Regions from separate parts of the Pseudonocardia nantongensis genome, predicted to be linked through region 1. Evidence: riboswitches for the same ligand, from Rfam matches in the RefSeq annotation. Region 1 holds a riboswitch; the other holds the start of a gene.
The links. Region 1 has a riboswitch for cobalamin ahead of ACLFMI_RS07815 (ribonucleoside-diphosphate reductase subunit alpha). Riboswitches for the same ligand answer to the same signal wherever they lie in the genome.
Positions count from the first base shown of each region.

Region 2: linked by a shared signal. The riboswitch ahead of ACLFMI_RS12030 (hypothetical protein) and the one ahead of ACLFMI_RS07815 (ribonucleoside-diphosphate reductase subunit alpha) in region 1 are both predicted to bind cobalamin.

Region 1 is NZ_JBKGXT010000005.1:211,914-222,994, reverse strand. Features, by position in the region: gene ACLFMI_RS07830 (ABC transporter permease) at 1-94, shown strand, start outside; gene ACLFMI_RS07825 (DUF6925 family protein) at 153-1,133, shown strand; gene ACLFMI_RS07820 (ribonucleotide-diphosphate reductase subunit beta) at 1,534-2,610, opposite strand; gene ACLFMI_RS07815 (ribonucleoside-diphosphate reductase subunit alpha) at 2,607-5,462, opposite strand; cobalamin riboswitch at 5,587-5,843, opposite strand; gene bioD (dethiobiotin synthase) at 5,939-6,721, opposite strand; gene ACLFMI_RS07805 (8-amino-7-oxononanoate synthase) at 6,718-7,878, opposite strand; gene bioA (adenosylmethionine--8-amino-7-oxononanoate transaminase) at 7,875-9,188, opposite strand; gene bioB (biotin synthase BioB) at 9,185-10,279, opposite strand; gene ACLFMI_RS07790 (TetR family transcriptional regulator) at 10,386-10,949, shown strand; gene ACLFMI_RS07785 (class I SAM-dependent methyltransferase) at 10,989-11,081, shown strand, end outside.
Region 2 is NZ_JBKGXT010000009.1:125,836-136,916, reverse strand. Features, by position in the region: gene ACLFMI_RS12065 (cobyric acid synthase) at 1-115, shown strand, start outside; gene ACLFMI_RS12060 (VWA domain-containing protein) at 112-2,352, shown strand; gene cobO (cob(I)yrinic acid a,c-diamide adenosyltransferase) at 2,388-3,002, shown strand; gene ACLFMI_RS12050 (cobyrinate a,c-diamide synthase) at 3,007-4,419, shown strand; gene ACLFMI_RS12045 (cobalamin biosynthesis protein) at 4,430-4,852, shown strand; gene cobA (uroporphyrinogen-III C-methyltransferase) at 5,069-6,289, shown strand; gene ACLFMI_RS12035 (chloride channel protein) at 6,318-8,087, shown strand; cobalamin riboswitch at 8,107-8,280, shown strand; gene ACLFMI_RS12030 (hypothetical protein) at 8,317-8,688, shown strand; gene ACLFMI_RS12025 (DNA polymerase IV) at 8,781-10,250, opposite strand; gene ACLFMI_RS12020 (4'-phosphopantetheinyl transferase family protein) at 10,247-10,954, opposite strand.

The sequences.
Region 1 (11,081 bases):
GCAGGTGGTGCTGGTGCCCTCGGTCGCGGTGGTGCTGACCGCCGGGACGGTGCTGTGGTGGGGACGCCGCTGGGACCGGGTGGGTGCGCGGTGAGGATGCAACCGAGGTCCGGAGGCGTCGACCCCTCCGGCGGGAGAGGCAGGGTGTGGGAATGAACGCCGTCGCGGAGCTGCTGGCCGATCATCTGGCCGACCCGGACGCGGGCTGGAGCATGGGCGCGCCGGGGGCGATCGCGGAGTTCGTCCGGCTCCCGGACGAGCCGGTGCGGACCGGTGGCGGGGCCGTCGTCACCGACCGGGGCGGGATCCGGCTCGACGCGCCGCCGGCGACCCGCGCGCTCGCCTACCGCACCCCGGTCGGCCCGGAGGACCACTGGAACCACGCCGTCGCGCTGTGCCTGCCGGCCGACGCCGCGCAGGGCGCGGCGCGCACCGTGGTGACCGGGCTCGGGCCTGACCGGGGCGCGCTGCGTGCCGCCGACCGCGACGCGGTGCTCGTCGATCTCGGGATGGGCACGCCCACGGTGGACGTCTGCATCCGTACCGCCGATCCGGAGCTGCTCGCCGTCCTGCGCGCGGCCGAGGGGCGCCCGCACGGCGCGGAGGTGAACGCCGCCGTGGTCGCCGCCGGCCCGCACCGGGTGTTCACGACGGCGCTCGGCCGGACCGAGGTGTACGCCCCGATCCCGCCGCCGGACGGGCGCTCGCCGGACGGCCCGCACACCCACCTGCTCCCGCACATCCTGCGGGCCGACCGCACGCACGCGGCGACGGTCCCGGTGCCGGAGGGGTTCCTGCCCTGCGCGCACCTGTACCCGGCGCACCCGCTGACCGACCTGACCGGCCACCCCCGCCCGTTCGACGCCGGGCGCTCGGCCGCCTTCGACCGGCTGCTCGACCGGTTCGGCGACCCGGTGCAGCAGGCGGTGACCGCCGAGGTCGTCCGGGCCGTCGCGGCCGGGGAGGAGCCGGGCCCCCGCCCGGTGGACCCGCCGGACCGGGCCGCCCGGGCGGTGGCGCTGCGGGTGCTGGCACACGCCGGCGCCGACCCCGCGGTACTCGCCCGCTGGCGTGGCCGGGACGCGCCCGACCCGGACCTGCTCGACCCGGACGGTGACCGCAACGCGGGCTGAGTGCACCCGTCGTCCGTCACGCGTACAGGGCAGGCGGATCACTCCGGACAACGACAGGACGACACCCTTCGGCGTGACGTCACGCCACGTGCTCTCCGACGGCTGGTCGGCCCCCCGCGGATCCTCACCGAGCTGTTCGCGCTCTACACCGCCCGGAAGATCGGCGCCTCGGCCAGCCGCCGGGCGTCAGCGCCGCGTTCCGCGGAACGCCGATCCGGTGCGCCTGCCCTCCGCCGTGGCGGCCCGGAGGCCACCGGGCCCGACGACGGCCGGGTGCGGGTCCCGCCGGTAGCCGTGATCGTCTCCCGAGTGCCGATCGGTGCCATCCTCGGCACCGATCGACACCCGTGCGGCGATCACGTGTCGCGCCGTGGCGGACGGGGCGCTACCGGTCGTGCGGTCAGTCCCACTCCAGCGAGCCGCCGCTGCGGTACTCGGTCACCCGCGTCTCGAAGAAGTTCTTCTCCTTGCGCAGGTCCATCGCTTCGCTCATCCACGGGAACGGGTTGTCGGCCTGCCCGAACAGCGGGGCCAGCCCGATCTGCTCGGCCCGGCGGTCGGTGATGAACCGCAGGTACTGCTCGCAGGTCTGCGCGGTCAGGCCGAGCATCCCGCGGGGCATGGTGTCGTGGGCGTAGGCGACCTCCAGCTCGCACGCCTCGTGCAGCATGGCCCGGATCTCGGCGACGAACTCCGCCGTCCACAGGTGTGGATTCTCGATCTTGATCTGGTTGATGCAGTCGATGCCGAAGTTCAGGTGGATCGACTCGTCGCGCAGGATGTACTGGTACTGCTCGGCGACGCCGACCATCTTGTTCCGCCGGCCCAGCGCCAGGATCTGGGCGAACCCGGTGTAGAACCACATGCCCTCGAAGACCACGTAGAACGCGATCAGGTCGCGCAGGAACGCCCGGTCGTTCTCCTGCGTGCCGGTGACGAAGTCCGGATCGGACAGCGCCTGGGTCCAGCGCAGCGCCCAGGAGTCCTTCTCGGTGATCGACGGGACCGTGCGGTACGCGTTGAACAGCTCGCCCTCGTCCAGGCCGAGGCTCTCGCAGACGTACTGGAAGGTGTGCGTGTGCACGGCCTCCTCGAACGACTGGCGCAGGAGGTACTGACGGCACTCGGGGTTGGTGAGGTGCCGGTAGACGGCGAGCACGATGTTGTTGGCGACCAGCGACTCCGCGGTGGCGAAGAAGCCGAGGTTGCGGGTGAGCATCAGCCGCTCGTCGTCGGTCAGGCCGCCCGGGGTGCGCCACAGCGCGATGTCGGCCTGCATCGCGACCTCGGTCGGCATCCAATGGTTGGCGCAGCCGGCCAGGTACTTGTCCCAGGCCCAGTGGTACTTGAGCGGCAGGAGCTGGTTGACGTCCGACCGGGCGTTGATCATGCGCTTGTCGTCGGCGTCGATCGGGGCGGCGCCGCGGTCGATCTCACCCAGGCCGGTGGTGTCGGCGTTGTTCTCCACAGTGGTCACTGGCAGGCCTCGCAGTCGGGGTCGTCGATCGAGCAGGCGGCGGCGGGCACGGACGCGGCCGGGGAGCTCGGCACGCCGGTGAGCCGGCCGTCGGTGCCCTTGAGCGTGGACTTCTCCACCGACGTCGCGGCCCGGGTCCGCAGGTAGTAGGTGGTCTTCAGGCCGCTGCGCCAGGCCAGCCGGTACAGCTCGTCGAGCTTCCGGCCGCTCGGCCCGGCCAGGTACAGGTTCAGCGACTGCGCCTGGTCGAGCCACTTCTGCCGCCGCGACGCGGCGGCGATCAGCCACCGCGGCTCGATCTCGAAGGCGGTCGCGTACAGCTCCTTGAGGTCCGTCGGCACCCGGTCGATCTCGGCCAGGCTGCCGTCGAAGTACTTCAGGTCCGCGACCATCACCTCGTCCCACAGCCCGCGTTCCTTGAGGTCGCGGACCAGGTGCGGGTTCACCACGGTGAAGTCGCCGGACATGTTGGACTTCACGTACAGGTTCAGGTGGATCGGCTCGATCGACTGCCCGACGCCGCAGATGTTGGAGATCGTCGCGGTCGGCGCGATCGCCAGCACGTTGGAGTTGCGCATCCCCTGGGTGCGCACCGTCTCCCGGAGGCCGCCCCAGTCCAGCGTGGACGACCGGTCGAGGGTCAGCTCGCCGTCGCCGCGGGCCTGGGCGAGCAGTTCCAGGGAGTCGATCGGCAGCACCCCGCGGCTCCACAGCGACCCGTCGAAGCTGGCGTAGCGGCCGCGCTCGACCGCGAGGTCCGACGACGCCGCGATCGCGTGGTAGCTCAGCGCCTCGGCACTCGAGTCGGCGAACTCGACGGCCGCGTCGCTGCCCGGGGCGATCCGCTGGGTGAACAGGGCGTCGGAGAAGCCCATCATCCCGAGCCCGACGGGGCGGTGCCGCAGGTTGGACCGGCGGGCCTCCGGGATCGTGTAGAAGTTGATGTCGACGACGTCGTCCAGCATGCGGACCGCGGTGGTCACCGTGCGGCGCAGCTTGCCGGCGTCGAGCCCGTCACGCGTCACGTGCGCGGCCAGGTTCACCGAGCCGAGGTTGCAGACCGCCACCTCACCGTCGTCGTCCCCGGCGCGGGTGTTCAGCGTGATCTCGGTGCACAGGTTCGACGAGTGCACCACCCCGGCGTGCTGCTGCGGGCTGCGCAGGTTGCACGGGTCCTTGAACGTGATCCACGGGTGTCCGGTCTCGAACAGCACGGTCAGCATCCGCCGCCACAGGTCCACCGCACCGACGGTCCGGTGCACCCGGATCTCGCCCCGCAGTGCCGCGGCCTCGTACTCCCGGTACCGCTGCGCGAACGCGGCGCCGTAGAGGTCGTGCAGGTCGGGCACCTCGTCCGGGGAGAACAGCGTCCACTCGCCGTCCGCGTCGACCCGGCGCAGGAACTCGTCCGGCACCCAGTTCGCGGTGTTCATGTCGTGCGTGCGCCGGCGGTCGTCGCCGGTGTTCTTGCGCAGGTCGAGGAACTCCTCGACGTCGATGTGCCAGGTCTCCAGGTACGCGCACGCCGCGCCCTTGCGCTTGCCGCCCTGGTTGACCGCGACCGCGGTGTCCCCGGCGATCTTGAGGAACGGCACGACGCCCTGCGAGACGCCGTTGGTGCCGCGGATGTGCGCGCCGAGGCCGCGGACCGGGGTCCAGTCGTTGCCCAGCCCGCCGGAGTACTTCGCGAGCAGCGCGTTGTTCCGGTAGCCGCCGAAGATCGACTCGAGGTCGTCGTCGACCGTGGTGAGGAAGCACGACGACAGCTGCGCCCGGGTGGTTCCGGAGTTGAACAGGGTCGGGGTGGAGGCCATGAAGTCGAAGCTCGACAGCAGCTCGTAGAACTCGATCGCCCGAGCCTCGCGGTCGTCCTCCCGGATCGCCAGGCCCATCGCGACCCGCAGGAAGAACGCCTGCGGCAGCTCGAACCGGGTGCCGCGCTCGTGCAGCAGGTAGCGGTCGTAGAGGGTCTGCAGCCCGAGGAAGCCGATCTCCAGGTCCCGCTCCGGGCGCAGCGCGGCGGTGACCCGGCCCAGGTCGAACGTCGCGAGCTCGGGGTCGACCAGTCCGATCCCGATGGCGTGTCGCAGGTAGTCCCGGAAGTAGGACGCGTAGTCCCGGGCCATCGTGGCCTGGTCCGGGGTCGCGGGCGAGCCGACCAGGTGCGAGACCGCCTCGGCGCGCAGCCGGTCGGCCAGCAGCCGGGACGCGACCAGCGAGTAGTCCGGCTCCCGCTCCACCAGCGTGCGGGCCGCCATCACCAGCCCCTGGGCGAGTTCGTCGGCGGTGATGCCGTCGTAGACGGTGCGGTCCAGCTCGGCCAGCACCGGTGCGGCCTCGACGTCGTCGATCCCGTCGAGGGCCTCAGCCAGCACGGTCTCGACGCGGTCGCGGTCCAGCGGGGTCCGGGTGCCGTCCGGCTGCGTGACGTGCACGACCGGTGCGGTGGCGGTGGCGGTGGCGGCGTGGGCGGGGGCGTCACTGTCGCTGCCGCCGCGGGCCTGCGCGTGCTGCTCCCGGTAGAGCACGTAGGAGCGCGCGACCTTGTGGTGCCCGCCGCGCATCAGGGCCAGCTCCACCTGGTCCTGGATCTGCTCGACGTGCACGACCGGGGCCGGGTGGCGGTGCAGCGCCGTGACGACCTGGTCGGTCAGCTCACCGACGAGGTGGTGGCGCCGGGACGAGTGCGCGGTGTCCCCCGCGGTGTCCTCGGCGGCGAGGAACGCCTTGGTCATCGCCACCGTGATCTTGGAGGCGTCGAACGTGGTCTCGGTGCCATCGCGCCGGATCACGCGCAGGCCGGTCGCGGCCACGCCGTGCGCCGGCGCGGGGGGAGCGGTGGATGCGGTCACGGGTCTCTCTCCTCGCGAGTCGCCGTCGGTCCGTGACCCGGCGCGCGGGAGGAGGCAGGGGCCGGCGACGCGACCCACCACACCCTGGCGCCCGCCCGCGGGGCCCCGGAGCTGCACGCACCGGTCGGTGCGCGCACCGGTGGCAGGTCTTCGGACTCACGGGCGTGGGCGGCGGAGCCGCCCCGTGAGTGGAAATCGCGGTCAGGACCTCGATAACCACTCACGGGCCTACTGGCCGTCGCTTCCCGGGAGGCGGGCTCCCAGTGCTCGTGACGGCGATCGTTCCCGTTCACCGCTGCGGGGCAGTCCCGGAGTCGCACCGGGTTCCCTCTTGCCTCACCGGCCCGTGCGGACCGGTGAACCACCAGCACGGCGAACACTACATGTTGGGCCACCACACGTTCGATACCCCTATAAGGCGGGCCCCGAGGCACGCCCCCGCCCCGGCGCCGAGGATCCGCACGGTTTTGCTGCGTTCACACGGGACCCGACCTCGTGTGAACGCAGCAAACCCGTGCGGATCGTGGTGGTGCGACCGGTCGGTGGTCGAACGGCGACCGGAGCCAGCCGGGCGCCTCGGCGCGGAACCGCGCGGGATCGAGCCGACCCGCTCCGTCCGGCACGGCGCCGAGCAGGCCGCCGGAGGCGGGGCCGGGCAGATCGCCGGAGACGCGGTCGAGCCCTGCGCCGGAGGCGTGGTCGAGTACCGCCCGGTTCGAGCGCTCGATCTCCGACGGCGCGGCCGGCCAGGAACCGATCACCAGCCCGGCGACCGCGATCTGCCGGCGGGTCAGGGCCTCCACGGTGAGCGCGGTGTGGTTGAGCGTGCCCAACCCGCTGCGGCAGACCACGACCGCCGAGGCCGACAGGGCGGTGGAGAGGTCGGCGAGCGTGCGACCGTGCCCGTCCAGCTCGACGAGCAGCCCGCCCGCGCCCTCGACCAGGACGTGGTCGTGGTCGGCGGCGAGATCCTCGACGGCCGCCACGTGCTCGGCGAGGTCGGGCAGGGTGGTCCCGGCGCGCCGTGCGGCCGCGACCGGGGCCATCGGGTGCGCCAGCCGGATCCCCTCCACCGCGGTCGCGACACCCGCCAGCTCGCGGACCACGTCGACGTCACCCCGGCCGTCCTCGGTCCCGGCCTGGGTGGGCTTGTACACCGCCACCGTCTCCCCGCGCGCGGCCGGGCCGGCCGCCAGTGCCGCTGTGACGATCGTCTTGCCGACCCCGGTGTCGGTGCCGGTCACCGCCAGGATGCTCACCCGGGGGCTCCGGTGAGGGCGGAGGAGGACGCGGCGGCGAGGGTGGCGGCCCGGTGGGCGGTCTCGGCGGCCCGGTCCGGGTCGAGGGTCGCCCGGGCGACGAGCCGCAGCCGGGACACGCCGTCGGGCACGCTCGGCGGCCGGAAGCACCCGACGACCACGCCGTCGTCGAACAGCCGGGCGGCGGCGTCGAGGGCGGCCTCCGGAGCCCCCACCGGCAACGACTGCACCGCTCCCGGGGCGTGCTCGACGCCCGCCGCGCCGGCGATCGCCCGGGCGATCCGGTGCAGTGCCGCGACCCGCTCCGGCTCGCGGCGGACGATCCGGCAGGCCTGTGCGGCCGCCGCAGCGGCGGCCGGGGCCAGCGCGGTGTCGAACAGGAACGTCCGGGCCGTGTCGACCAGGTGCGCGCGCAGCCCCGGCGGGCCCAGCACCGCCCCGCCCTGCGCGCCGAGGGCCTTCGACAGCGTCGCGGTCAGCACGACGTGCTCGGCGCCGGCGAGCCCGGCGGCGTGGACCGCGCCCCGGCCGTGCCCGGCGACGCCCACGCCGTGGGCCTCGTCGACGACCAGCAGCGCGTCGTGCTCGGCGCACAGGGCGGCGATCCGGCCGAGGTCGGCGGCGTCGCCGAGCACCGAGTACAGCGACTCGACCACCACGACGGCGCGCGGCTCAGCGCGCTCGCGCAGCAGCCGCTCGAGTGCGGCGAGGTCGGCGTGCGGGCAGATCGCCACCGGTGACCGCGCGAGCCGGGCGCCGTCGACCAGCGAGGCGTGCGCGTGGGCGTCGGACACGAACAGGGTCTCCGGGTCGCCGAGCGCGGTGAGCAGGCCGACGTTCGCGGTGTACCCGCTGGAGAAGGTCAGGCAGGACGGCTGCCCGGTCAGGCGGGCGAGCTCGTGCTCCAGCTCGGCGTGCCCGGCGGTGGTCCCGGTGACGACCCGTGAGGCCCGGGCGCCGGTGCCGAACCGTCCGACCGCCGCGACGGCGGCCTCCCGCACCCGCGGGTCGTCGGCCAGGCCCAGGTAGTCGTTCGAGGCCAGGTCGAGCAGGCCCGGCCGGGACTGCGGGTTGCGCCGCACGTCGGTGGCCCGGACGACGCCGGCGCGGGCCCGGCCCTGCGCGGCCCGGGTCAGCCAGTCGGTCATGGCGGTCATCGGTGCACCTGCGCGATCGCGCCCGTGACGGCCGCCCCGATCGCGGCGATCTCGTCCGGACCGGTGACGTAGGGCGGCATCGTGTAGACGAGGTTGCGGAACGGGCGCACCCAGACGCTCCGCTCCAGGGCGGCCCGGGTCACCGCGCCGACGTCGACCGGGCCGGCCAGCTCCACCACGCCGACGGCTCCCAGTACCCGGACCTCGCGCACCGCGGGCAGCTCCGCGGCCGGGGCGAGCGCCGCGGACAGCTCGCGGCCGATCTCCGCGACCCGGTCGGTGACCGCCGGGGTGAGCAGCGACAGCGAGGCGGCGGCGACCGCACACGCGAGCGGGTTGGCCATGAACGTCGGGCCGTGCAGCAGGGCCCGCTGCGGGGAGCGGGTGACCGCCTCGGCGACCCGCCCGCTGCACAGCACCGCGGCGAGGGTGAGGTAGCCGCCGGTCAGCGCCTTGCCCAGGCACAGCACGTCCGGTTCGACACCGGCGTGCTCGACCGCGAACCGCGCCCCGGTCCGCCCGAAGCCGGTGGCGATCTCGTCGGCGACCAGCAGCACACCGTGCCGGTCGGCGATGCGGCGCAGCGCCGCGAGGCAGCGCGGCGGGTAGACGTGCATCCCGCCCGCCCCCTGCAGGACCGGTTCGACGACGATCGCCGCCACCGTGTCCGCGTGCGCCGCGACGAGCTCCTCGGCCTCGGCGATCCAGGCGTCGACCGCCGCGTCCGCCTCCGGGAGGAGCTTCCCGTGGTCGGTCCGCGCGGCGGGTGGGCGCGGCAGGAACAGCTGGTCGGAGACGAGCCCGGGGAACAGCGCGTGCATCCCGTCGACCGAGTCGCACACGCCCATCGCGCCGGTGGTGTCGCCGTGATAGCCGCCGCGCACCGCGACGAACCGGCGGCGGCCGGGGTGTCCGGTCGCGGCCTGGTACTGGACGGCGAGCTTCAGCGCGACCTCCACCGACACCGAGCCGGAATCGGCCAGGAACACGTGCTGCAGCCGCGCGGGGGTGACCCGGACCAGCTCCTCGGCGAGCCGGATCGCCGGTTCGTGGGTCAGCCCGCCGAACATGACGTGGCTGAACCGGTCCGCCTGGTCGTGGATCGCGGCGTCGAGGACCGGGTGCCGGTAGCCGTGGACCGCGCACCACCACGAGCTCATCGCGTCGATCGCCGAGAAGCGGGTGCCGTCGGCCGCCTCCAGGTCCAGCCGGGTCCCGGACGCGTCGTGGACGGCGTAGGGGGCGGGGCCGTCGAGCGGGGCGTAGGGGTGCCAGAGCAGGCCGCGGTCGCGCTCGGTGAGCCCGGTCATGCGTTGGGGGCCTGTGCCGTCCCGGCGCCGCGCAACCGGAGCGCGGTCGTGGACCGGTCGGCCGCGGGGGCGGTGCCGGAGCCGTCGGCGGGGGCCGTCCCGGACCCGGCATCGGCGCCGAGCACGGTGAACCCGGCGTCGGCGATCATCTGCAGGTCCTGCTCGGCGGCCTGGCCCTCGCTGGTGAGGTAGTCGCCGAGGAACAGCGAGTTCACCACGTGCAGCGCCAGCGGCTGCAGCGACCGCAGGTGCTGCTCGCGCCCACCGGCCATCCGGACCTCGCTCGCCGGGGCGACCATCCGGGCCAGCGCCAGGATGCGCAGGCAGCGCAGCGGGTCCAGCAGCCAGGTGTCGGCCAGCGGGGTGCCCTCGAACGGCATCAGGAAGTTGACCGGGATCGAGTCGCTGCCCACCTCGCGCAGCGCGAACAGGGCATCGACCAGCTCGTCGTCGGACTCGCCCATGCCCACGATCAGCCCGGAACAGGGTGACAGACCGGCGTTGCGGGCCTTGGCGACCGTGTCGACGCGGTCGTCGAAAGTGTGGGTGGAGCAGATCTCGGCGTAGCGGGACTCGGCGGTGTTCAGGTTGTGGTTGTAGGCGTCGACGCCGGCCGCGTGCAGCCGCTGCGCCTGCCCGTCGCGCAGCAGCCCAAGGCAGGCGCAGACCTCGATCCCGGGGTGCTCGGTCCGCAGCTCCTCGACGATCGTCGCGACCCGCTCCACGTCCCGGTCGCCGGGCCCGCGCCCGCTCGCGACCAGGCAGACCCGCGACGCGCCGCCGCGGATCCCGGCGCTCGCCTCGCGGACGGCGTCGGCGGCCGGCAGCCAGGAGTAGGAGAGGATCTCCGCGGTCGAGCCCAGCCGCTGCGAGCAGTAGCCGCAGTCCTCCGGGCACATGCCCGACCGGAGGTTCACCAGATAGTTGACCTTGACCTGGTCGCCGAAGTTCGCCCGGCGCAGCCGGCTCGCGGCGGCGACCAGGTGCAGGACCTCGGCGTCGGGCGTGGCGAGGACGTCGAGGGCCTCACCGCGGTCGAGCGAGGCGCCGTCGAGCAGCCGGTCCACGAGCACGTCATAGGTTTTGAACACCGTTCAAACGGTAGGCGGGCGACGATCGTCCCGGCAAGCCCCCCGATCGGATCGGCGCTGCCGGGATCGGCGCTGCGACACTGATCGGCGCTGCGACACTGATCGGGTGGGGCTCACCCGGGACCGGATCGTCGACGCCGCCTACACCGTGCTGGACGAGCAGGGTCTGAGCGGGCTCTCGATGCGCCGGGTCGCCCAGGACCTCGACGTCCGGCCGGGTGCGCTCTACTACCACGTGGCGAACAAGCAGGAGCTGCTCGCCGAGGTCGCGACCCGGATCCTCGGCGACGGAGGCGACGGCCCCACCGCGCCCGACGCCCGCAGCGCCGCCGGCGAGCTGCGCGACGCGCTGCGGCGGGTCCGCGACGGCGCGGAGGTCGTCTCCTTCGTGCTGGCGTTCCGGCCGGAGGGGCTGGCGCCGAGCCGGACGTTCCCGGGCCTGTTCGCCGACCGGCTCGGGCCGCGGCAGGCGCGGTGGGCCGCCCGCACCCTGGTGCACTACGTCCTGGGTGCGGTCGCGGAGGAGCAGAACCGGGCCGAGCTGGTCCGCACCGGGATCGTGGCCGACGAGCCGGGGCACGCCGCCGAGGCGGAGGGGGCCTTCCGGTTCGGGCTCGACGCCGTGCTGGGGGGCCTGGAGGGCGTGCCGGCGCTCCGGCACGGCGGTTAGGGTCGCGGCGCAGGTGCACATCGGACGCAGGGGGAATCCGTGGTTGTCGGCTCCGATCTCGATGCCGGGCAGTGGCTGCGCCGCTGGGACGCGCAGCAGGAGCGCTACATCCCGGACCGCGAGGAGCTGTTC
Region 2 (11,081 bases), on a different contig from region 1:
CGCCGACCTGGTCGAACATCATCTCGATACGTCGTCACTTGAACATGTGATCCGACACGGTGCGCCCGCCGACCTCCCGGTGCTGGGTTCCGGTCTGGCAGCCTCACGGCCGTGAGCACGACCAGCACGTCCCCGAGCAGTACCCCGCGGTTCCCGTTCTCCGCCGTCGTCGGGCACGACGACCTGCGGCTGGCGTTGCTGCTCAACGCCGTGCACCCGGGCGTCGGCGGGGTGCTGGTGCGCGGGGAGAAGGGCACCGCGAAGTCGACCGCGGTGCGCGCGCTGGCGGCGCTGCTGCCCGAGCTCGACGTCGTGCCCGGCTGCCGGTTCGGCTGCGACCCGGCGGCACCCGACCCGAACTGCCCGGACGGGCCGCACCGGGCTGGGGCCGGGGCCGACGCCCGCCCGGCACGGCTGGTCGAGCTGCCGGTCGGCGCCACCGAGGACCGCCTGGTCGGGTCGCTGGATCTGGAACGGGCCCTGTCCGAGGGGCGCCGCGCCTACCAGCCCGGCCTGCTCGCCGAGGCGCACCGCGGTGTGCTCTACGTCGACGAGGTCAACCTGCTGCACGACCACCTGGTCGACCTGCTGCTCGACGCCGCCGCGATGGGCCGCGCGCACGTCGAGCGGGACGGCGTCTCGGTCTCGCACGCGGCCCGGTTCCTGCTGGTCGGGACGATGAACCCGGAGGAGGGCGAGCTGCGCCCGCAGCTGCTCGACCGGTTCGGGCTGACCGTGGAGGTGCGGGCGTCGCGCGAGGTCGGCACCCGGGTCGAGGTGACCCGGCGCCGGATGGCGTTCGAGGACGACCCGGCCGGGTTCGCCGCCCGGTTCGCCACCGACGAGACCGCGACCGCGGACCGGCTGCGGGCCGCGCGGGAGCGGGTGTCCACGGTCGTCACCGACGACCGGGAGTTGCGCCGGATCGCGTTCGTCTGCGCCCGATTCGAGGTCGACGGCATGCGCGCCGACCTGGTCATCACCCGGGCCGCGGCGGCGCACGCGGCCTGGCAGGGCCGCGACGCGGTGACCGAGGACGATGTCCGGGTCGCCGCCCGGCTGGCGCTGCCGCACCGCCGGCGACGGGACCCGTTCGACGAGCCCGGGCTCGACGAGCAGGAACTCGAGCAGGCCCTGCGGGACGCCGCCGAGCACCTCGACGACGACCCGGACGAGGACCCGGACGACGACCCGGACGACCCGGACGATGATCCCGACCCCGGCGGCCCGGGCTCGCCCGAGGACGCCCCGGACACCGGTCCGGACGGCTCCGACGGCGGCGAGCGCGGCGACGGTCCCGACGGCCCCGACGACGCGGCCGGCTCCGACAGTTCCGGCACCCCGCCATCCGGCCCCGCGGGCGGGCCGGCCGATCAGCAGGACTTGGCCGACGGAGCCGCGGACTCCGAAGGCACCGAGGAGCCGCAGGCCACCGACGGGCCGCCCGACCCACCCGGGGACCAGGACGATCCGACGGCCCGGGGCGGCGACGGCGGGGAGGGACGCGCCGTCGTGCTCGGCGAGGCGTCGCGGCTGCGCTCCTCGACGGTCCGGAAGTTCACCGTGCCCGGCCTGGGTGCCGGCGCACCCGGCCGCCGTTCCCGCGCCCGCACCGACACCGGCCGGGTGGTCCGCCCGACCGGCGGCGGCACCACCCGCGCCGCCGACCTGCACCTGCCGGCCACCGTGCTGGCCGCCGCCCCGCACCAGCGCGACCGCGGGCGACGCGGCGCCGGCCTGCTGGTCCGGCGCACCGACCTGCGGCGCGCCGAGCGGGAGGGCCGGGAAGGGAACCTGGTGCTGTTCGTCGTCGACGCGTCCGGGTCGATGGCCGCCCGCAAGCGGATGACCGCGGTGTCCGGCGCCGTGCTTGGCCTGCTCCGGGACGCCTACCAGCGCCGGGACAAGGTCGGTCTGGTGACGTTCCGGGGCCGCACCGCGGAGCTGGCGCTGCCGCCGACGTCGTCGGTGCCGACCGCGCAGCAGCGGCTCGCGAAGCTCCGCACCGGCGGGCGGACCCCGCTGGCCGAGGGGCTGCTGAAGGCCCGCACGGTGCTCGCCGCCGAGCGGCGCCGCGACCCGCGCCGCCGCCCGCTGCTGGTGCTGCTCACCGACGGCCGCGCCACCGTCGCGGCCCGCCCCGGCGGCGACCCGGTGGCCGACGCCCGCCGGGCCGCCGGGCTGCTGGCCGCGGCCGGGGTGCACACCGTCGTCGTCGACTGCGAGACCGGGTACGTCCGGCTCGGGCTGGCCGCGCCGCTGGCCGCCGCGGCCGGCGGCGAGCACGTCACCCTGGACGAGTTGACCGCCGGCAGCGTGGGCGACCTCGTGCGCACGGCACGAGCGGCCTGAGCGCAGCGAACATCAGCACTGAAGGGAGAAGCGCAGTGCCGCAGGGACAGGTCACCAGCACCCCCGACGACGGGCTGACCACCCGCCAGCGCCGCAACCGGCCGCTGCTGGTGGTGCACACCGGCGTCATGAAGGGGAAGTCGACGGCGGCGTTCGGGATGGCGTTGCGCGGCTGGAACCAGGGCTGGCCGATCGGGGTGTTCCAGTTCGTGAAGTCGGCGAAGTGGAAGGTCGGCGAGGAGGAGGCGTTCCGCGCGCTGGACCGGGTGCACGCCGAGACCGGCCAGGGCGGGCCGGTGGAGTGGCACAAGATGGGCTCGGGCTGGAGCTGGTCGCGCAAGCGCGGCTCGGAGACCGACCACGCCGCGGACGCCGCGGAGGGCTGGGCCGAGATCCGCCGCCGGATCGAGAACGAGCAGCACCGGGTCTACGTCCTCGACGAGTTCACCTACCCGCTCAAGTGGGGCTGGATCGACGTCGAGGAGGTCGTCGAGGTGCTGACGAACCGGCCCGGGCAGCAGCACGTGATCATCACCGGCCGGGACGCTCCGCAACCGCTGATCGACGCCGCGGACCTGGTCCTGGAGACGGGCAAGGTCAAGCACCCGATGGACGATGGCCAGAAGGGGCAGCGGGGGATCGAGTGGTGACCGCGTGAGCCCGCCACCGGCGGTGGTGATCGCCGCGCCGTCGTCGGGGAGTGGGAAGACGACCGTCTCCACCGGCCTCATGGCCGCGCTCGCCCGGCGCGGGACCCGGGTCGCGCCGTTCAAGGTGGGCCCGGACTACATCGACCCCGGCTACCACACCCTCGCGGCCGGGCGGCCCGGCCGGAACCTCGACGTCGTCCTGCAGGGGCCCGAGCGGATCGCGCCGCTGGCCCGGCACGGCGCCGGGGGCGCCGACGTCGCGGTCGTCGAGGGCGTGATGGGGCTCTTCGACGGGCGCATCCCGGACGGGGCCGGATCCACCGCGCAGGTCGCGGCCGCGCTGGGCGCCCCGGTGGTGCTGGTGGTCGACGTCCGCGGGCAGTCCCGGTCGCTGGCGGCGCTGCTGCACGGGTTCCGGTCGTTCGAGGACACCGTCGGGGTCGCGGGCGTGATCCTGAACCGGGTCGGGTCGGAGCGGCACGCCGAGGTGCTCCGCGCCGCCGCCGACGAGGTCGGCCTGCCGGTGCTGGGCGCGGTGCCGCGGCGGGCCGAGCTGGCCGTGCCGTCCCGGCACCTCGGGCTGATCACCGCCGCGGAGCACGGTGTCGCCGCGACGGCGGCCGTGGACGCGATGGCCGAGCTGGTCGCGGCGCACGTCGACCTGGACGCGGTGCTGGCCCTGGCCCGCCCGCTGCCCGACGGCCCGGCCTGGGACCCGGCCGCCGAGATCGCCGCCGCGGCGGGCCCGGGCGGCGGTGCAACGGGCGGCGCGGGACCGGGCGGCGCGGCGGCGAGCAGCGGAGGACCGGGTGGCGCTGCGCGCCCGGTCGTGGCGCTGGCCGGGGGACCGGCGTTCGGGTTCGGGTACGCCGAGCACGCCGAGCTGCTGCGCGCCGCGGGCGCCGAGGTCGTCGCGCTGGACCCGCTGCGCGACCCGGGCTTGCCCGAGCGGACCGCGGCGCTGGTGCTGCCCGGCGGGTTCCCCGAGGAGCACGTCGGGGCGCTGGGGGAGAACGCGCCGCTGCGGGCGGCGGTGGCCCGGCTGGCCGCGTCCGGGGCGCCGGTGCACGCCGAGTGCGGCGGCCTGCTCTACCTGTGCCGCGACCTCGACGGGACGCCGATGTGCGGGGTGCTGGACGCCGCCGCTGCGATGAGCCCGCGGCTGACCCTGGGCTACCGGGAGGCCGTCGCCGTGTCGGGGTCGCCGCTGTTCCCGGCGGGGAGCCGGACCGGGGCGCACGAGTTCCACCGCTGCGCCGTGAACCCCCGCGCCGGTGCGGCGCCCGCCTGGGCCTGGCGCGGCGGCGAGCCCGAGGGCTTCGTGCAGGACGGGGTGCACGCGTCGTTCCTGCACACCCACCCCGCCGGCGTGCCGGACGCGGTGGCCCGGTTCGTCGCCGCCGCCCCGGTCGCATGATCGACGGCCCGTGATCGACGGTTCTGGAGCGGAACGTTCGGTGGGCGAACGCCACGCTCCACGACCCTCGATCACCGTAGGGATCGGGCTGCGACCGGGGATCGGGGCGGAGCCGGTGCGGACGCTGCTGGACCGGGTCGCCGCGACGCACGGGCTGGACCTGACCCGGGCGACGTTCGCGACCCTCGACGTCCGGGCCGCCGAGCCCGGACTGCTCGACGCGCTGGCGCCCGCCGTGCCGTGCGGGTTCACCGCCCCCGCGCTCGCCGGGGTGGCCGTCCCGCACCCCAGCGCCCGGGTCGCCGCGGCGACCGGCACCCCGGGCGTCGCCGAGGCCGCCGCGCTGCTCGCCGCCGGGCCCGGCGCGATGCTGATCGTGCCGAAGACCGCGGGCGACGGCGTCACGGTCGCCGTCGCCCGCCGGGCCCGCTGAGCCCCGACCCGCCGAGACCCCGGCCGGCGCGCCCCCACACCACGCGCCACACCGCGGGGCCGGGGCTGTCGTGGTGTGGGGTTGGCCTCCGCGGTCTCGGACAGCCGGGCACCGGTCGTTATCCTCGATCGTCGCCGTCGAGCGGGACCCCGGTGCGACCCGGGGCTCCCGCCGCCGTGTCCGGGCGCGGACGGACACCCCGGGAGAGGAACGTCGTTGAGCGCGCAGCACGAGCAGTACCTGGTCGGCCTGGACCTGTCCGGACGCCGGGCGGTCGTCGTCGGCGGGGGGCAGGTCGCCCAGCGCCGGACCGCCCGCCTGATCGCGTCCGGCGCGGTCGTCGAGGTCGTCTCGCCCGAGGTGACCCCGGCCGTCGAGGGGATGGCGTCGGCCCGGGAGGTCACTTGGACCGCCCGCCGCTACACCGACGGCGACCTGGAGGGTGCCTGGTACGCCATCGCGGCCACCGACGACCCGGCCGTGAACGCCGCCGTCACCGCCGAGGCCGAGCGGAACCGGATCTTCTGCGTGCGCGCCGACGACGGCGCCGCCGGCAGCGCGGTCACCCCGGCTACCGGTGCGCACGACGGGCTCACCGTCGGCGTACTGGCCCGCGGCGCGCACCGCCGGTCGGCCGCCGTGCGGACCGCGCTGGTCGAGGCGCTGCAGTCCGGTGCCGTGGACGAGGACGCGGAGCCCCCGCAGGCCGGCGTCGCGCTGGTCGGGGGCGGTCCCGGCGACCCCGAGCTGATCACCGTGCGCGGCCGGCGGATGCTGTCCCGGGCGCAGGTCGTCGTCGCCGACCGGCTGGGCCCGCGGGACCTGATCGACGAGCTCCCGGCCGACGTCGAGGTCGTGGACGCCTCCAAGATCCCCTATGGCCGCGCGATGGCCCAGGAACGGATCAACGAGCTGCTGATCGAGCACGCCAGGGCCGGCAGGTTCGTCGTCCGGCTCAAGGGCGGTGACCCGTTCGTCTACGGCCGCGGGTTCGAGGAGGTCCAGGCCTGCGCCGCGGCCGGGGTGCCGGTCACCGTCGTCCCCGGGATCACCAGCGCGTTCGCCGCCCCCGCCGTCGCCGGGACGCCGGTGTCGCACCGCGGGGTGGCGCACGAGATCGTCGTGGTGTCCGGGCACGTCGCCCCGGAGGACCCGCGCAGCCTCACCGACTGGGCGGCGCTCGGCCGGATGCGCGGGACGATCGTGCTCATGATGGCCGTCGAGCGGCTCGGCCGGTTCGCCGAGGTGCTCGTCGAGCACGGCCGGGACCCGCAGACCCCGATGCTGATCGTGCAGGACGGCACCACCCGCATCCAGCGCAGCGTGCGCGGCACCCTGGCGACGGCCGCGCGGGTCGCGGCCGAGCACGAGATCAGCCCGCCGGCGATCGTGGTGATCGGGCCGGTGGCCGGCCTGGAGGCACCCGTCGGGTCGTGAGCCCGGCAACAGGTTGCACACTGCAATCGTGCAATATGCAACCCTCGGCGGCATGCCGGAGGAGATGACCGGCGGCGCCCTCGCGGGCCCGCGCGGTGCCGGCCGCGCCCTGCACCGCACCCTGGTCGGCACCCGTCCCGGCCTGGTCGGCCTCGCGCTGATCATCGGCCTCGGGGCAGGCCTCGGATCGGTGCTGTTCCACGAGCTGATCCTCGGGGTGACCTGGCTGGTCACCGGCCGCGCGGACTTCTCCGACGCCGGCCGGGTGGCCTCGACCCACCTGCCCGTACTGGGGTTCTGGTTCCTGCTGGTCGCTCCGGTGCTCGGCGGGCTCGTGTACGGCCCGCTGGTCCAGCGGTTCGCGCCGGAGGCCCGCGGCCACGGCGTCCCCGAGGTGATGGTCGCCGTCGCCCGCAACGGGGGCCGGATCCCGGCGACGGTGGCCGGGGTGAAGGCGCTCGCCTCCGGGATCTGCATCGGCACCGGCGGCTCGGTCGGCCGGGAGGGCCCGATCGTGCAGATCGGCTCCGCGCTGGGCTCGGCGATCGGGCAGTGGCTGCGGGTGCCCTCCACCCGGATGGTGCTGATGGTCTGCTGCGGCGCCGCCGGCGGGATCTCCGCGACGTTCGACGCGCCGATCTCCGGTGTGGTGTTCGGGCTGGAGCTGATCCTGCGCTCGTTCAGCGCCGAGGCGTTCGGCGTCCTGGTGATCAGCTCGGTGACGGCCAACGTCGTCGCGAAGCTGATCGCGGGCGACACCGCGATCCTGACCCTGCCGCACTTCGAGCTCGGCAGTGCCGCGAGCCTGCCGCTCTACGCCGTGCTCGGCCTGCTCGCCGGGCTGCTCGGCTGGGCCTTCGCGCGGATCCTCTACGTCGTCGAGGACGCCTGCGACCGGGTCTGGCGCGGCCCGGAGTGGCTGCGCCCCGCGGTCGGTGGCCTGCTCCTCGGCGCCCTGCTGCTCGCGCTGCCGCAGATGTACGGGGTCGGCTACCCGGTGCTGGAGAACGCGATCGAGAGCCGGTACGCGCTCGGGTTCCTGCTGCTCCTGGTCGTCGGCAAGATCCTCGCGTCCAGCCTGACGATCGGGATCGGCGGCTCGGGCGGGGTGTTCGCGCCGTCGCTGTTCGTCGGCGGCACCGCCGGCACCGCGTTCGGGATCGCGGCGAGCGCGGCGTTCCCGGCGCTGGACCTGAACCCGGGCGCGTTCGGCCTGGTCGGGATGGCGGCGGTCTTCGCCGGGGCCGCGCACGCGCCGATCACCGCGGTGCTCATCGTGTTCGAGCTGACCGGCGACTACGCGCTGATCCTGCCGCTGATGGCGGCCGTCGTGCTGGCCACCGGGCTGAGCAACCTGGTGTCGCGGGACACGATCTACACGCTCAAGCTGTTGCGGCGCGGGATCGACATCGCCGCCGACACCCCGGTGGACGAGGCGCTGCGCCGGGTCACCGTCGGCGAGCTGATGCGGCCGGTCGAGGGCGCCCTGGTGCCGCGGGGCACGCCGCTGGTCGACGAGCGGCCGGCCGCCGGGACCGGTGTCGCGAGCGACGGCCCGGGCCCCGCCCCGGCCGATCCGGGGCCGTCCGTGCTCGGCGCCGACGCCGCCCCGGCGGATCCGGGGCTGCCGGTGCTCGGCGCCGACACCCCCGTCCGGGACGTGCTGGACCTGCTCGCCCGGCACCGCGGCACCCGGCTCGCGGTCCGCGACACCCCGGACGGCCCGGTGCGCGGCACCCTCGCCGAGCACGACGTGCTCGACCACCTGCGGGGTGTGGGGTCGGCCGGGATCGGTTGACCGTCGTCAGTCCGCGTGATGGGCTCGACCCGACGACGGTGGCAGGAAGCCGGTGCGAGTCCGGCGCGGTCCCGCCACTGTCATCGGGGAGCGTGTCCCCAGCACACGGTCACCGCCGCGGACGCGGACGGGAAGGCCGGGGGCGCGTGACGATCCGGGAGCCAGGAGACTGCGCCGTCGTCGCACGATTCCCGCGCTGAGGGCGAGGACCCCTCGAGGAGGACCTGCGATGAACCCCGTCCTGTCGGTGCTCGGCACCGCAGCCGACCCCGCCACCGGCCCCGCCGACCCGCTCGCGGAGGCCGACACCGTGTTCACCTTCCCGCCCCGGGCCGACGATCCCGAGTCGGTCGCCCTGTTCTACGCCGAGGCGTGGCGGGTCGAGCGGGTCACGCCGCGGGACGCGGTCGCCCGGGTGTCGGCGTGGGCGGCGAGCCGGTCGGCCGGTGCCGCGGTGCTGCTGGTGTCCGGCGACCCCGCCGCCGACGCCGCCCTCGGCTCGGTGCTCGACGGCCTGACCCGTGCCGTCCCGGAGCTGGACGTGCGCGTCCCGGCCGGGGCCCGGGTGGCCCCACCGCACCGCAGCCCGCTGATCGGCTGACCCCCGCCCGCCGCGCCGGGTGTCCGCCGCCGCGCCGGGGTGTCCGCGCGCACGTGCTGGCACGCCCGGGCCCGGCCGGCGGTGCGGCGTGCTCACGGCCCAGGGCGCCAGCTGTCCAGCGGGTCGGCCCGGGTCAGCTCGGGGTCGGCGGCGTCCAGCGTCCGGGTCCGCCCCGGCCCGGTCACCGCGGTCTCGAAGCGCACGGTGACCCGGCCGTGCCCGGCGCCCTGCACCCAGCCGTGCCCGTGCTCGGGGTGCCGCACGTCGTCCCCGGCCCGCCACGGGCGCTCCGGCTCCGGCGGGCCCTCGCCGTCCGGCCGGGTCGGACCGGGGGCGATCCGGGCGCCGTTCGCGTCCTCCGGCGGGCCGAAGCCACCGTCGTCGACGGTCACCTGGTCCGGCTCCACCGGCTCCTCGACCGGGGTGCGCGGGAGCCCGTTCGTGGTCGGGTCGACCGGGGCCGCCGCCCAGCCCTGCTCGGAGGGGACGGCGTCGAACAGGGCCAGCGGTGGCTCGTCGTCGAACCCGGACACCGACACCCCGAGCAGCCGCACCCCACCCTCGCCGACGGCGGCGTCGGCCAGCCGGCGGGCCATCGCGGACAGCGTCGAGAGCTCCCGGCTGGCGAACGGCGTCGTCTCCGACCGGGTCGCCGTCACGAAGTCCCCGGTGCGCGCCTTGACGGTGACGGTCCGGGCGGCCCGGCCGTCGGCGACCAGCCGCCGGTGCACCGCGGCGACGATCGTCCCGATCGCCTCGTGCACCGCGCTCATCGCCGTCAGGTCGGTGTCGAACGTGGTCTCCGCGCTGATCTGCTTCGCCGCCCCGCGCGGGGCCACCGGGCGGTCGTCGATCCCGCGCGCCAGCCGGTGCAGCTCGGTGCCCATCGCGGTGCCGAGGATCCCGGCGACCTCGCGGGTGTCCATCGCGGCCAGCTGCCCGATCGTGTCGATCCCGATCTTGCGCAGGGCCTCGCCGGACACCGGTCCGATGCCCCACAGCGACCGGACCGGCAGCGGCGCGAGCACCGCGTCCTGCTCGGCGTGCGCGACGACCAGCAGCCCGTCCGGCTTGGCCAGCTCGGAGGCGATCTTGGCGACCTGCTTGCCGGACCCGACCCCGACCGAGGCCGGCAGGCCGGTCCGCTCCCGCACCGCGGCCCGCAGCTCGGTCCCGAACCGGTGCACCTGCTCCGGGTCCGCCCCCGCGAGGTCCGGCGGCTCGAGGAACGCCTCGTCCACCGACACCGGTTCCAGCACCGGGGACGCGCCGGACAGCACGCCCATCACCTCGTCGGAGATCGCCTTGTAGAGCGGGAACCGGGGCGGCAGCACGGTGGCGTGCGGGCAGCGGCGCCGGGCCTGGCCCATCGGCATCGCCGAGCGGGCCCCGAACACCCGCGCCTGGTAGCTCGCCCCCGCGACGACCCCGCGCGGCCCGAGCCCACCGACGAGTACGGGCCGATCGGCCAGTGTCGGGCGGGTGAGCTGCTCGACGGAGGCGAAGAACGCGTCCATGTCCAGGTGCAGCACCCAGCGTGCGGGGGCGGCCGGACTGCTCACCCCCGCATTGTCGCCCGGCGCACCGACAGCACCGCGTCGCCGTCCGCGAGCTCGACCGGCGGCGTGGCCGGACCGGGCCCGGCGACCGCGCCCGGGTGGTCGTCGTGCGGGGTGGCGACGTCGGCGACCCACCAGTCGCCCGCGACACCGGACCACTCCAGCACCCGTGGCGGACCGTCCGGCGGGCTCAGCGTGAGCGCGTCCATCGGCAGCGTCAGGCCCTCACCGGTCGCCTTGAGCAGCGCCTCCTTGCGGGTCCAGGTGACCAGGAACGACGCCGGCTCCAGCGGGTGCGCGGCGCGCTCGGCTGTGGACAGGGCGTGCTCGGCCAGCCCGTCCAGTCCGGACAGCGGGCGGTGCCGGTCGACGTCGACGCCGACCGGGCCGGTGCCCACCGCCACCCCGACCAGGTCGCCGGAGTGGGTCAGCGAGAACCCGGGGTCGTCGCCGCGCGCCGCCAGGCGGGGCTTGCCGTGCGGCTTCCCGCAACGGCAGGTGCGGTCCATGTCCAGGGTGACCGGGTCGGCGTCCAGGCGGCCGGCCAGCACCAGCCGGGCCAGGGCGTGCGCCGCGAGGTAGCGGTGCCGGTCGTCGTCGCGGCGCAGCGCAGCCATCCGCTGCTGCTCGTGCGCGTCGAGCAGGGCGGCGAGATCGGGCCGCGCCGACGGGTCGATCGGCCGGGCCCACCAGACGGTGACGGTCACCCCGCCACCCTGGCACGCCGCAGCCCCGCCCCGCGCTCGCCTGCTTGCCGCACCCCGTTCCCGGGTGCCGCACCCCATGCGTGGGGTGCGGCACCGGGTCGTAGGGTGCGCGGCCGGTCAGCCGGAG